One region of the Kitasatospora sp. NPDC001261 genome, then DNA from elsewhere that is predicted to be linked to it. Evidence: riboswitches for the same ligand, from Rfam matches in the RefSeq annotation. Region 1 holds a riboswitch; the other holds the start of a gene.
The links. A riboswitch is a leader RNA that binds a small molecule or an ion and turns the genes downstream of it on or off. The one in region 1 is predicted to bind cobalamin.
Positions count from the first base shown of each region.

Region 2: linked by a shared signal. The riboswitch ahead of ACFY4B_RS42275 (ribonucleoside-diphosphate reductase subunit alpha) and the one ahead of ACFY4B_RS39200 (ABC transporter substrate-binding protein) in region 1 are both predicted to bind cobalamin.

Region 1 covers NZ_JBIAXP010000042.1:20,620-27,745, reverse strand. Annotated here, with positions in the region: gene ACFY4B_RS39215 (ROK family protein) at 1-156, shown strand, start outside; gene ACFY4B_RS39210 (3-dehydroquinate synthase) at 231-1,295, shown strand; gene ACFY4B_RS39205 (shikimate dehydrogenase family protein) at 1,297-2,175, shown strand; cobalamin riboswitch at 2,287-2,493, shown strand; gene ACFY4B_RS39200 (ABC transporter substrate-binding protein) at 2,657-3,601, shown strand; gene ACFY4B_RS39195 (FecCD family ABC transporter permease) at 3,598-4,677, shown strand; gene ACFY4B_RS39190 (ABC transporter ATP-binding protein) at 4,674-5,492, shown strand; gene ACFY4B_RS39185 (ferredoxin) at 5,489-6,247, shown strand; gene ACFY4B_RS39180 (hypothetical protein) at 6,517-7,126, shown strand, end outside.
Region 2 covers NZ_JBIAXP010000059.1:3,487-10,612, reverse strand. Annotated here, with positions in the region: gene ACFY4B_RS42280 (ribonucleotide-diphosphate reductase subunit beta) at 1-310, opposite strand, end outside; gene ACFY4B_RS42275 (ribonucleoside-diphosphate reductase subunit alpha) at 331-2,742, opposite strand; cobalamin riboswitch at 2,934-3,068, opposite strand; gene ACFY4B_RS42270 (glycosyltransferase family 39 protein) at 3,141-4,832, opposite strand; gene ACFY4B_RS42265 (glycoside hydrolase family 26 protein) at 4,832-5,959, opposite strand; gene ACFY4B_RS42260 (glycosyltransferase family 2 protein) at 5,965-7,126, opposite strand, start outside.

The sequences.
Region 1 (7,126 bases):
GACGGACTGCCCGGCTTCACGGCGCGGGTGGAGGCGCACGCCGCCGCGCTGGCCCGCCCCGGCGGCCCGGTCCCCGCGATCCGGCCGGCCGTGCTCGGCGGGCTGTCCTCGCTGCACGGCGCCCTCGCGCTGGCGCGGCTGCAGCCCGCGGCCTGAAGCTCACCCGGCCACACCCCCATCGAGCGACACCGCACCGCACACCATCTCACCGACCAGCCCTGGGAGCCGAGTTGACCACGACAGAAACCCTCGTCCGCACGGACGGCGGGCTGCGGCGCATCGACGTGGAGCTGGGTGAGCGCGGCTACCCGGTGCTGATCGGCCCCGGCGCCCGCCACCGGCTGGCCGGGGTGCTCGCGGGGATCGGCGCCCGGCGGGTCGCGGTGGTCAGCGCCCGGCCCGCCGAGTGGCTGCCCGACACCGGTCTCGACACCCTGGTGGTGGAGGCGAAGGACGGCGAGGAGGGCAAGTCCCTCGCCTGGGTGGCCGAACTGTGCAGCCGCTTCACCGCGTTCGGCCTGGGCCGGGCGGACGCCGTGGTCTCCTGCGGCGGCGGCACCACCACCGACGCGGTCGGGCTCGCCGCCGCGCTGTACCACCGGGGCGTGCCCGTGGTGCACCTGCCCACCTCGCTGCTGGCCCAGGTCGACGCGAGCGTCGGCGGCAAGACGGCGGTGAACCTCCCGGAGGGCAAGAACCTGGTGGGCGCTTACTGGCAGCCGTCCGCCGTGCTCTGCGACACCGACTACCTCGACACCCTCCCGCCGCGCGAACGCGTCAACGGCTACGGGGAGATCGCCCGCTGCCACTTCATCGGCGCCGGGGACCTCCGCCACCTGCCGCTGCCCGAGCAGATCGCCGCGAGCGTCGCCCGCAAGGCCGCCGTAGTGGCCGCCGACGAGCGCGACACCGGGCTGCGGCACATCCTCAACTACGGCCACACCCTGGGCCACGCGCTGGAACGCGCCACCGACTTCCGGCTGCGCCACGGCGAGGCGGTCGGCGTCGGCACGGTCTTCGCCGGCCGGCTGGCGGGCGCGCTCGGCCGGATCGGCCCCGAGCGGGTCGCCGAGCACCACGAGGTGGTCGCCCACTACGGGCTGCCGACCGCACTGCCGCCCGAGGTCGGCACCGGGGCGCTGATCGCCCTCATGCGGCTGGACAAGAAGGCCGTCGACGGGCTCTCCTTCGTCCTGGACGGCCCGCGCGGCGCCGAACTCGTCAGCGACGTCCCCGAGTCACTGGTCGCCCGCACGCTGGACGCCATGCCGCGCGCCGCCGCCGGGGAGGCCTGAGATGTCCCTTCACCCCGACCTGCCGGCCGCCGACGCACCGATCCCCGACGCACCGGCCGCCGACGCACCCGACGCGCCGGCCGCCCGTCCGCCGATCTCCGGCCGCACCCGGCTGTTCGCGGTGCTCGGCGACCCGGTCGCGCAGGCCAAGGCGCCCGCCCTGCTCAACCCGCTGTTCGCGGCGAGCGGCGTGGACGCCGTGCTCGTCCCCGTGCACGCCCCGGCGGACCGGCTGGACGAGGTCGTCCGAGGGCTGAAGGCCGTCGCCAACCTGGACGGGCTGCTGGTCACCGTCCCGCACAAGCTGGCGATGTGCGGGCACGCCGACGAACTCAGCGACGCCGCCGCCCTGTTGGGCAGCACCAACGCGCTGCGCCGCGAGCCGGACGGCCGCTGGTACGGCGACAACTTCGACGGCGCCGGGTTCGTCCGGGGCCTGGCCGCCGCCGGGCACCACCCGGCCGGGCTGCGGGTGGCGCTGGCCGGCGCCGGGGGCGCGGGGCTCGCCATCGCCGCCGCCCTGCTCGCCGAAGGAGCCGCCGCACTCACCGTCACCGATCCCGACCGGGGCCGGGTGGACGCCCTGCTGGAGCGGCTCGGCACCCGCTGGCCCGGCCGCGTGGCCGCCGCCCCGCGCCCGCCCGCCGACGTCGACCTCGCGGTCAACGCCACCCCGCTGGGCCTGGACCCGGCCGACCCGCTCCCCTTCGACCCGGCACCGCTGGCGCCCGGCGCGCTGGTCGCCGACATCATCATGACGCCCGCCGAGACCCCGCTGCTGCGCACCGCCGCCGCCCTCGGCCTCGCCACCCACCCCGGCATCCACATGCTCGCCGAGCAGCTGCCGCTCTACCGCTCCTTCTTCCGCCTTCCGGGGTGATCCCCCGTCCCTCCGGAGCCGGCCGACCCCGTGGCCGTTCCCTCCCCCATCCCCGCAAACGATCCAAACGATCATCCCACCGGCCGGTCGCCACCGACCTGACCACGCCTGATAGCGTGCCATCGCCGTGGTGTTCGGGAAACCGGTCTGAGTCCGGTGCGGCCCTCGCCACTGTTACCGCGGAGTTCCGCGGCCCTCGCTGACCGGCTTTCGCCAGCGGTCAGGGCCACTGGGCGGGCTGGGAGAGCCGCTCGGGAAGGTCGGTCGCGGCGTGTTGATGCGGAAGCCAGGAGACCGGCCACGGCGCGACATGTTCCACGAGGGTTTTGGAGAACACGTGCCCAGCGGTCAGCCGTACCCGCATCCGGTCCGATCCATACGTTCCATGCGCTCCGCGCGCTCCATGCGTCCTGTACATCCCGTATGTCCCACAGGTCCGACACGTGTCGGCCGGGCCGTCGCGGCCCTGCTGTTCGTCGGTGTGGTCGGAGGTTGCGCGGGCGCCCCCGCGCCCGCCGCGTCCGGCGGGGCGACCGGGAGCGCCGCGCCGGTCAGCGTGGACAACTGCGGGACCACCGTGACGGTCGGCGCGCCGCCCGAGCGGCTGGTGACGCTCAACCAGGGTGCCACCGAGGTGGCCCTGGCCCTCGGCCTGCAGTCCCGCATGGCCGGTACCGCCTACCTCGACGACTCCGTCCCGGAGAAGTGGAAGGCCGCCTACGACTCCGTCCCGGTGCTCTCCAAGAAGTACCCGACGAAGGAGAACCTCCTCGCGGCCCGTCCCGACTTCCTGTACGCCTCCTACTCCAGCGCGTTCACCGACAAGGTCGCGGGCACCCGGGAGGAGCTGCGCGGCCAGGGCGTCCCGTCGTACCTGTCCCCGTTCGGCTGCTCGGACAAGAGCCAGGTGCCGCCGACGACCTGGCAGGCGGCGTGGGGCGAGCTGAACGACGTCGCCAAGGTCTTCGGCGTCCCGGAGCGGGCCGCCGCGATCCAGCGGCAGCAGGAGCAGCAGCTGGCGCAGTTCACGGCGACGGCCGCGGGCAAGGGCCTGAAGGTCCTCTGGTTCGACTCGGACACCAAGACGCCGTACGTCGGCACCGGCCAGGGCGGACCCCAACTCGTGCTCGACGCCGTGGGCGCCCGCAACGTCTTCGGGGACCTGCCCGGCAGTTGGCAGAACGTGAGCTGGGAGAAGGTCGTCGCGGCGGACCCGGACGCCATCGTGGTCGCGGACGCCGACTGGGACACCGCCCAGTCCAAGATCGACTACCTGGAGAACGACCCGGTCCTGAGCAAGCTCACCGCCGTGCAGCGCAAGGCCTTCGTGACGGTGCCGTTCTCCGAGTCGACACCCGGCGTGCTGCTCGCCGACGGTGCCGCCCGGGTGTCCGACGGGCTGGGCCGACTGCACCCGGCTTCATGACCGCCGCGCCCCACCCCGTCGCGCGGCCCGCTGGTCCGGGCCGCGCGACGGCGGCCCTGGCCGTCGCCGCGGCCCTGCTCCTGAGCACCCTGCTCCTCGGCCTGGCCGTGGGCTCGCAGCACGAGTCGGTCCGGACGGTGATCGAGGTCGTGGCGCGCCGTCTCGGGCTGGGCGACCCGCACGTGACGCTGCTGGACGACCAGATCGTCTGGCAGCTGCGGCTGCCCCGGGTGCTGGGGGCGGCCGCCACCGGCGCCGGCCTCGCGGTCTGCGGCGCGGTGCTGCAGACGCTGACCGGGAACGACCTGGCCGATCCCTTCCTGCTCGGGATCTCGGACGGAGCCGCCGCCGGCGCGGTCACCGTGATCGTCCTCGGCGTCGGCGTGTCCGGCGCCGTGGGCACGGGCGCGGTGGCGACGGCGGCCTTCGCCGGCGCCCTGCTCGCCGCCGTCGTCGTCCTGGCCCTGGCCGGCGCGCGCACCCGGTCGCTGCCCACCGCCCGGACCGTGCTCGCCGGCATCGCGGTGGGCCAGATGTGCGGGGCCTACACCTCGTTCGTGGTGATGGTCCTCGGGGACCGCGACGCGGCGCGCGGTGTCATGGAGTGGACCCTGGGCTCGGTCGCCGGCGTGCGGTGGCCCACGGCCGTCTTCCTGCTGGCGGTCGCGCTGGTGGGTGTCACGGTCCTGGCCTCCTCGGCCCGCGACCTGGACGCCTTCGCCTTCGGCGAGACCGCCGCCCGCTCCCTCGGCGTCCACGTCGAGCGCACCCGCTGGGTCCTCGTCGCCACCGCCGCGCTGGTGACCGCGTGCCTGGTCGCCAACACCGGCGTCATCGGGTTCCTCGGCCTGGTCGTCCCGCACGTGGTCCGCCTCGTCTGCGGTCCGCGCCACGCCCTCCTGCTGCCCGTGTCGGCGCTGGTCGGCGCGTCCCTCCTGGTGGGCAGCGATGTCGTGGCGCGCTCGGTCCTCCCCGACCGGGAGATCCCCGTCGGCGTCGTCACGGCCGGGCTCGGAGCGCCGTTCTTCGCCTGGCTGCTGTGGCGCCAGGGGCGGGCCGACGGGAGGGCGCAGTGACGACGACGCCCCCTGTCGGGCTGCGCGCGGAGGGACTCGGTGTCCGCGTCGGCGGAGCCACCCTGCTGGACGCGGTCTCGATCGCCTTCCGCCCCGGCCGGATCACGGGCCTGCTCGGGCCCAACGGCGCCGGGAAGACCACCCTGCTGCGCGCGGTCGCCGGACTGACCCGGCCGAGCGCGGGCCGGGTCCTCCTGGACGGCGAGGACCTCCACGCGCTCACGGCCCGCCGGCGGGCACGACGGGTGGCCTTCATGGAGCAGCAGGCGGACACCCGACTGTCGCTGACGGTCCGTCAGGTCATCGAACTCGGACGCACGCCGCACCGCGGCCGCTGGCCCGTGCCGACGGACTCCGCCGCCGACACCCACGAGCGGTCCGTGGTCGCCGACGCCGTCGCCGCGGCCGACGTCGGCCACCTGCTCGACCGCTCCTGGCCGACGCTGTCGGGCGGCGAGCGGCAGCGGGTCCAGCTCGCGCGGGCGCTGGCACAGGAGCCCGACGTGCTGCTGCTCGACGAGCCCACCAACCACCTCGACCTGCGCCACCAACTCGGCTTCCTCGAAACCGTCCGCGGGCTGGGCATCACCACGGTCGCCGCGCTGCACGACCTCGAACTCGCCGCCGCCTACTGCGACGAGGTCGCCGTCCTGCTCGACGGCCGGCTGGTCGCCCACGGGCCCGGCTCCGAGGTGCTCACCTCGCGCACGATCGCGGAGGTCTACGGCGTCGACGTCACCGTGGAACGGCACCCCCGGCACGACAGACCGCACATCCGGTGGAACGGACTGCTCCACGAAAGGACGACGCCATGACCTCCCCCGCCCCGGACGCCTCCGCCCTGGATGCCCGCGCCCGCCGCAGTGCCGTGGTCCTGGTCGGCATGTCGGCCGGGGAGGCCGTCCGTCGTGACGAACTCCTCCGGGCGGCGGCGTCGCACCGGGCCTCGATCGCGTTCCTGCAGCTGGCGGACCCGTCCCTGTCGGCCGAGCTGACCAGGCTGGCCGACGCGGGCACCGGGACCGTGGTCCTGGTCGGCGTCCGCCTCACGGCTTCCGGCCCGGGCCAGTCCTGGCTACGGCGGATCGCCGCGTACTGGTGGCGCGAGCGCGCGGGCCACCGTCCCGAACTCCTCGTCGCCACCCGCCTCGCCGACTCGCCGGACGCGGTCGCCACGGTGGCCGCGGCGACGAAGGCCGTCACCGGCACGGAGCCCGGCCTCACCTCCGCGGCCTGGGAGGAGGTGCCCGGCCACCGGCACCAGGTCATGGTGTGCCGCGGCCCGCGCTGCGCGGCCAAGGGCGTGGAGGAGGGACTGCGCGCCCTGGTCCAGGGACTGACCGAGCAGGGCCTCGGCGACGACGACGTGCTCGTCACCCAGACCGGCTGCCAGTTCCCCTGCAACCAGGCCCCCGTCGTCAGCGTCCAGCCGGACGACGTCTGGTACGGGAACGTCGACCCGGCCACCGCCGCCCTCATCGTCACCGAGCACCTCGCCGGCGGACGACCGGTCGAGTCCCACCGCCTCACCCGCCACCGGAGAGAGCGGGCGGACCACCACGACGGCTGACCGCGGCCACCGGCCCGGGAGCGGGGCGCACTCCGTTCCCGGGCCGCCGCGACGCGTCCGCCGGACGGGCCGTCACCACGTGGTCCCGAGACCGGTCCGCCCGGTCGAACCCCGCCCCCCGTGTGGGGCGCCATGGACTGCGGGCGGGGCGCGCGCCGGAGCCGAGCAACCGGTCGGCGTAGCCAGGGGGGCGGTGCGTCTGAATGATGGAATGCATGTGCGCTCTTCGTAGTCGTAGAACTCCTTTGCGTTACGGACTTTCCGGAGTCGTGGCGTCGGCCATCGCCGTGCTGCCGTGCGGCCCGGCCGTGGCGGCCGCGGCCGTCGCCCCCGTCGCGGCGCCTCACGGCGAGCAGGGCTTCCCGGCGACCGCCAGGTTCGTGGTTCCGGACGGGGTCACCCAGCTGACCATCCACCTCTGGGGCCGGGGCGGCGAGGGGGCGGGCGGCGGCGGTGGAGGCGGGGGCGGAGGTGGAGGCGGCGGCGGCGAGTACGCACTGCTGGTCGGCAACCCCGTCAAGGGTGGTGGCGGTGGCGGGGGCGCCGGAGGCAGCGGCGGCGGAGGCGGCGGGGGTGGCGGCAGCGGCGGCTACGCGGAGTGCACCACCAGCGTCACCGCGGGACAGACCTTCGAGGTCTACGTGGCCACGGCGGGCCGCCGGAACCCCGGTGGCGGCGGCGGATCGGGCGGTGGTGGCGGCGCGGCCGGGACCTTCCTCACCAGCGGCCGGGCCGGCGTCACCGGCGCGAGCGGTGGCAGCGGAAGCATCAGCACCTTCGTTACGGTCACCTCCGTCGTCGGGCCCGACGACTACGTCGAGGCGGGCGCCGGCGGCAACGGAGGCTCCGGCGGCTCGGGCTCCGGCGGACGGTCCGGGC
Region 2 (7,126 bases), on a different contig from region 1:
ACTGGACGTGCACGGCCTCTTCGAACAGCTGCCGCGAGAGGTACAGGCGCGCCTCGGGCGAGTTGATGTGCTTGTAGAGGCTCAGCACCACGTTGTTGGAGACGATCGAGTCGCCCGTCGCGAAGAACGCGACCAGCCGGCCGATGAGGTGGCGCTCGCCCTCGCTGAGCTTCGCCAGGTCGGCGACGTCGGAGTGCAGGTCCACCTCCTCGACGGTCCAGGTGTTCTTGATCGCGTCCCGGTACCGGTCGTAGAACGACGGGTAGCGCATCGGGCGCAGGGTCAGCTCGAAGCCGGGGTCGAGCAGCATCTTGCGGTCTTCGGGGGTGGTCACTGGCAGGCCTCGCAGGACTCGGGGTTCTCCAGGGAGCAGGCGATGGCGGCTTCCTGCTCCGGGGTGAGGGAGGGGGTGTTCACGGGCACCGGCGCCGGCGCGGCGGCACGGGCGGTGCCGGACGCGGCCTGGGCGATGCGGGTGGCCGGGCGCGAACGCAGGTAGTAGGTGGTCTTCAGACCCACCTTCCACGCGTAGGCGTACATCGAGCTGAGCTTGCCGATGGTCGGCGCCGCCATGAACAGGTTCAGGGACTGGCTCTGGTCCAGGTACGGCATGCGGGCCGCGGCCAGGTCGATCAGCGCGCGCTGCGGCAGCTCCCAGGCCGTCCGGTACAGCGAACGGACCCCGGCGGGCAGCCAGTTCAGGTCCTGGACGGAGCCGTTGGCGTCGCGCAGGGCGTCGCGGGTCTGCTGGTCCCAGACGCCGAGCTCCTTGAGCTCGCGCACCAGGTACGGGTTGACCTGGAGGAACTCGCCGGACAGCGTCTCGCGCTTGAACAGGTTGGAGACCTGCGGCTCGATGCACTCGTACACGCCGGCGATGGACGCGATGGTCGCGGTCGGCGCGATGGCCAGCAGCAGCGAGTTGCGCAGGCCGGTCTCGGCGATCCGGGCGCGCAGCGCCGTCCAGCGGTCGGCCCACTGCGGGGCGGCCGTCGGGAAGTGGTCGATGTGCAGCTCGCCGCGGGCGGCGCGGGTCTCGCCGTACGCCTCGTGGCGGCCGAGCTGCTCGGCCAGGTCGGCGGAGCGCTCGTACGCGGTGAGCATGATGCGCTCGGCGATCAGCGTGGACAGCCGGGCGGCCTCGGCGGAGTCGAAGTCGATCCGCAGCTTGAAGAAGACGTCCTGGAGGCCCATCACGCCGAGGCCGACCGGCCGCCAGCGGGAGTTGGAGGTGCCGGCCTCGGTGGTCGGGTAGAAGTTGATGTCCACCACGCGGTCGAGGAACGTCACGGCCGTGCGGACGGTGGCGTCGAGGCGCTCCCAGTCCATGGCGCCGAGCAGGTCGTCGACCGTGGCACCGGGGGCCACGTGGGCGCCGAGGTTGACCGAGCCGAGGTTGCAGACGGCGGTCTCGGAGTCGTCCGTGACCTCCAGGATCTCCGTGCACAGGTTGGAGGAGTGCACGGTGCGGCCCGGCAGGGCGGTCTGGTTGGCGGCGCGGTTGGAGGCGTCCTTGAAGGTCATCCAGCCGTTGCCGGTCTGCGCCAGGGTGCGCATCATGCGGGCGTACAGGGTCTGCGCCGGGATGGTGCGGACGGCCTTGCCGGCCAGCTCGGCCTTGCGGTAGGCCTCGTCGAAGTCGGCGCCCCACAGGTCGACCAGCTCCGGCACGTCGGCCGGGGAGAACAGCGACCAGTCCTGGTTGGCGTTGACCCGGCGCATGAACTCGTCCGGGATCCAGTGCGCCAGGTTGAGGTTGTGGGTGCGGCGGGCCTCTTCGCCGGTGTTGTCGCGGAGCTCCAGGAACTCCTCGATGTCGGCGTGCCAGGTCTCCAGGTAGACGCAGGCCGCGCCCTTGCGGCGGCCGCCCTGGTTGACGGCGGCGACCGAGGAGTCGAGGGTGCGCAGGAACGGCACGATGCCGTTGGACTTGCCGTTGGTGCCGCGGATCAGGCTGCCGCGCGAGCGGATGCGCGAGTAGGACAGGCCGATGCCGCCGGCGTGCTTGGACAGGCGGGCGATCTGCGCGTAGCGGTTGTAGATCGAGTCCAGGTTGTCCAGCGGCGAGTCGAGCAGGTAGCAGCTCGACATCTGCGGGTGCCGGGTGCCGGAGTTGAACAGCGTCGGCGAGGAGGTCAGGTACTCCAGGCGGCTCATCAGGCCGTACAGCTCGGCCACCTCGCGCACCGACTGCTCGCTGTCGCCGACCGCCAGGCCGCAGGCGACGCGGAGCAGGAAGTGCTGCGGGGTCTCGATCACCTTGCGGGTGATCGGGTGGCGCAGCAGGTAGCGGGACTGCACGGTGCGCAGGCCGAAGTACTCGAAGCGGTCGTCGCCGGCGGTGTCGATCAGCGCGTCCAGGGCGGCGGCGTGCTTGGCGACGAAGTCCGCGGTGGTGTCGCCGATCAGGCCCTCGGTGTGGCCGACGGTGATCGAGGCGGAGAAGGACACCGAGCCCTGGCTGTTCGCCTCGTCGACGATCTCCAGCGCGAGCAGGCGGGCGGCCAGCTTCGAGTACTGGGGGTCCTCGGCGATCATCGACGCGGCGGCGTCCACGGCCAGCCCGCGCAGCTCGGCGAAGTCCGAGCCGGCGTGGCGGCCGCGCAGCGCGGCGGCGGCGACATGGCCGGGGTCGACCTCGGTGAGGTCGGTGCTGCGGTCGGTGAGCAGCCGCAGCAGCGCGCCCCCGGGGTCGGAGACCGTCGGGTCGGTGAAGGCGGTACCGGAGCCCTGGGCGGGCAGGGTGGCTGAGGCAGCGGTGGTCAAGGCGCTCTCTCCTGGCGGCGATCGGCGGCGGTGCTCGGGGGGCCACCGGGCCGATCTGGGCAGGGGAGCACGGCGCGAACGCAAAAAGCGTCGCGCGAGGTGACTCCCCGGCCCGCCCGCGAGGCCCGGAGGGGTACTGCTGGTGCCGGCGCGGCCTCTGCGGGAGGGCCGTGGCGCACGCCGTCGGCAGGTACTCGGACTCGCGGGGTGCGGCTGCTGGAGCCGCCCGCTCACCGCTGCGGGGCAGTCCCGGATTCGCACCGGGTTCCCCTGCATCGACAGCAGAAGCGAGCATACATGTTGTGCCGCCGGACTGCGGCGGCACCATATGTTGTGCCTGTCGTGTCGCGGATGTGCGTGGGCCGGGCGGCCGGTCAGTGCTTCAGATAGACCTTGTACGTGCTCGAATCGCCGGTCGGCGAGGTGAATTGGGCGACCAGCCGGTAGTGTCCGGCGGCGCCCAGGGCCTCGCTCAGGGCCCGGTCGGTGGCCCTCGGCGCGGTGCTGTCGAGGACGACCATGGTGAACCAGCCGTCCCGGATCGCGGCGACGCTGCCGTCGTCGCCGTGGTGCTCGACGCCGGCCCCGTCGCGGTAGTCGGTGCCGGCGCGCGCGGAGACCCACTGCTCGGGCTTGGAGACGCCGCCGAGGTAGTACTCGGCGAGTCCGTCGACCTCGGTGAGGTAGCGGCCCTGGGGCTCCGTGTGGACCCGCAGGACGGCCAGCAGGCGGCCGGAGTCGGGCCCGTTCTGGTAGCGCAGCGCGGACTGCTCCAGGCCGAGGGCGAGCAGGGCGACCCAGACCAGGATGCCGAGCTGGGGGTGGCGGAAGTGGGCGCCGACCAGCCGGGTCAGGCCGACCCCGGCGAGCGGGGCGGCCAGCAGCATGCCGTAGCCGAGGTGGCGGAACAGCGCGCCGGAGGTGCCGGTCCACAGGTGGGCGGCGGGGACCAGCAGGGCGGTGGCGGTCAGGACGGCCCCGAGCAGGGCGCGCCGGCCCCGGGTGGTGGGGAGGGGCTCCTTCTCCGGCGCGTCGTGCTCGGGCATCTGTTCGCGGCGCGTGTAGGCGATGGTGCCGGCCACCGCGAGGACGGTGAACAGGCCGGCCCACTGGAGCGTGCCGAGCAGGACCGAGCCGGCCGAGCCGGGGGCGTTGCCGCGCGAGGGCGACCACCCGGCGACCTTGCCGAGGGTGCCGTACGGGAGCAGCAGGACGAGGGTGCCGAGGGCCGTCAGCAGTGAGCGCAGGGCGGCCGGGCCCACCCGGTGGTACGGCCGGGCGCAGGCGAAGGCGAGGGCCACCAGGGCGGGGACGGCGAAGGCCGCGGAGTAGGCCGTGGCGCAGGCCAGCGCCGTGGGCGGGGCGGCGAGCAGGGCCAGGGCCGGATGGCGGCCTGCGGTGAACACCGTGGTCCAGGCCGCGAGGGCGACCAGCAGGACGGCGAGGGACTCGGGCGCGGCGTAGAAGCCGACCACCACGGTGGACTGGAGGACGGCGTACCCGGCGATGGCGCAGATGGCGACCCGCTCGTTGAACAGCCGCCGGGTCAGCGAGTACAGCAGGACCGTGGTGAGCAGTGCGAAGCCGAGGCTGAGCAGCCGGGTGCCCCAGATGCCGTTGGCGTCGGCGGCGGCGCCGGCCAGCGGCGGGTAGAGCCAGGGCGAGCCGTGCACCCGGTCGACCAGGTCGGTGGTGACCGGGGTGCCGTGCAGCAGGTGGGCCAGCTGCTGGCGGCCGGCGACCATGGCGGCGGCCTCGTCGGGGTGCGCGGCGGCCAGCAGGCGCAGCGAGAGGGCGGCCTGGACGGTGAGGACGGCGCCCAGCAGGCCGCGGGCGATCCACCGGCGCCGGGGGCTGGTGCCCGGGTCCCAGCCGATCGCGGGGACCCGCGGGATGGTGTACGGGGCCAGCTCGACGCCGTCGGGGTTGTCGACCGCCACGGCGGGGCGGGGCCCGTCGGGGCTGTCCACCGCCACGGCGCCGGGCCCGTCCGGGTCCGGCTCGGCGGCCGGGTCGTGGGCGGAGCGGCCGTGCGGGACGGGGGAGAACTCGGACTCAGTGCTCATCAGGGGTTCCGGATGTCGAAGCCGTAACGGGGGTCGGACACGCGCTGCTTGAACGCGGCGAGGGTGTCCGGCACGGCCTCGACCCGCCAGTCCGCCCGCTTGACGATGTTGAACCAGACGAAGCCGACGATGTCGTCGTGCGCCTCCAGCCCGGAGAACAGCTGGTCGATGTCCGCGTGCTGGCGCTTGCCCTGCTCGGAGGCGGTCTCGCTGATGAAGAAGGGCTTCTGGGAGAAGCCGCGGATCTCGGCCATGGTCGGGCCGTAGAGCGCGTCGAAGGTCTTGGGCCCGGTCTTGGTGAAGTAGCCGGTCATGCCGGCCCAGTCGACGTAGGTGTCGCCGGGGTAGTACGGCTCCAGGCGGGTGTTGGGCGCGGGGTCGGTGATGTTGGGGCTCCAGACCCAGATCACGTTGGTGGCGCCGGCCTGGTCGAAGAGGTCGTGGACGTGGCGCCAGGCGGCCACGAAGTCCTCGGGGGTGGCGGCCTGACGGCCCCACGGGTACCAGTCGCCGTTCATCTCGTGGGCGATGCTGACGGCGATCGGCAGGTTGAACTTGGCCACGGCCTTGGCGACGCCGCGCACGTAGTCGTCGGTGTCGCCGGCCGCGATCGAGGCGAGCGAGCGGTCGTGCGGCTCCCAGGCCATGAAGGGCAGCGCCCCGGCGTCGTGGATCCGGCGGGCGCCCGCGGTGTCGAAGCCGCCCTTCCAGTGGGCGTAGAACTCCAGGACGTTGGGCTGCTTGCCGATCGCGTCGCGGTAGCCGGGCAGCGCGTCCATCGTGGCGGGGACGTCGGGCAGGGCGGCGCCGAGGTACTTGTGGCTCGGCCTGAGCAGCGGCGTGACGTCGTACGGGACGCCGGCCGGCAGGGCCTTGGGCGTGGCGGGTGCGGCCGGTGCGGTGCCCCCCGCGGCGGGGGTCGCGCCCGGAGCGCCCGGAGCGCCGGGAGTCCCGGGGGCGCCGGGAGCCGGGGCGGCGGCCGGGGCGGCCTGGGCGAGGTCCTTCTGCATCGCGAAGCCGGGGTCCTCGGGGCCGCACGCGGTGGTGAGCAGCAGGCCGGCGGCGGCCAGCAGCGGGAGCGCCAGCCGGTGACGGAGCTGGCCGGCCCGTCTCGGGTGGGCGGTCATGGCGATCACACTGCTTCCGTCGGGCGGGGCTGGACGAGGACCCGGCCCACGATGGTGGCGTAGAAGAGGCCGGAGGCGAGGACGAGGGCGAAGTTCAGCGGGCCCATGGTGAGCATCCGCCAGATGCTCAGCAGCACCCAGAGCAGGGCGGTTCCGCCGCCCCAGGCGATGACGCCGATCCAGAACCGCCGGGTCCTGTTCCGCTTGGCGCCGCTGGAGCCGGTCGGCTGCCAGGCCATCCGGTTGCGGCGCACGATGTCCCAGATGGCGAAGACGTGCGCCCAGCCGTACATCATGCGGGCGGCCCAGGCCTCCAGCCGGTAGGGGTTGCGGTGCCAGAGCGGGAAGATGACCGTCGCGTAGAGCAGGCCGGGCAGCACCAGCGCGGTGTTCTCCCAGCGGATCAGGTCGGGGCGGGCGAGCAGCAGGACGATCGGGATGAGCGGTGAGACTACGGTGAACAGCGCCGTGTGGATGTAGTAGAAGAAGCCGGACAGGTAGCAGGCCCGGGTGATCGGCCGCAGCTTGGTCTGCCAGAACTTCTTGCTGCCGAGCAGGCTCATCGAGCCGGTGCACCAGCGGTACTGCTGGTTGAAGAAGCCGCCGACGTTGTCCGGGCAGACGCCGGTGGCCAGCGCGACGGGTATGTACTGGAGGTCCCAGCCGAGCCGGCGCAGGTCGAACCCGGTGTGCACGTCCTCGGAGTGGCCGATCAGCGTGGTGCCGCCGTTCTCCTCCAGCGCCGCGCGCCGGTACACCGCGCAGCTGCCCACGCAGATGGCGCCGTCGCTGCGCTGCCGGGAGACCTGGACGGTCCGGTAGAACAGCTCCTGGACGGCGCCGGCGCCGCGCTCGATCCAGTTCTGCGAGTCCAGGATGCGGAAGAACTGCGGGGACTGGACGATGCCGAGGCGGGGGTCGGCCTCCATGTAGGGGAGCATCTCGTTCAGCAGGTCCGGCCGGGGCGCGAAGTCGGCGTCCAGGATGAGGATGTAGTCGCTGTCGGAGTTGCGGAAGCCGAACTGGAGGTTGCCGGCCTTCTTGAACCAGCCGAGCTTGTCGCGGGTTCCGTACACGAACCCGAAGTCGACGGCCATCTGCGCGAGTTGCGGGCTGTTGCTGTCGTCGAGGACGTACGGGGTGACGTCGCCCGGGTACTGGTCGCGG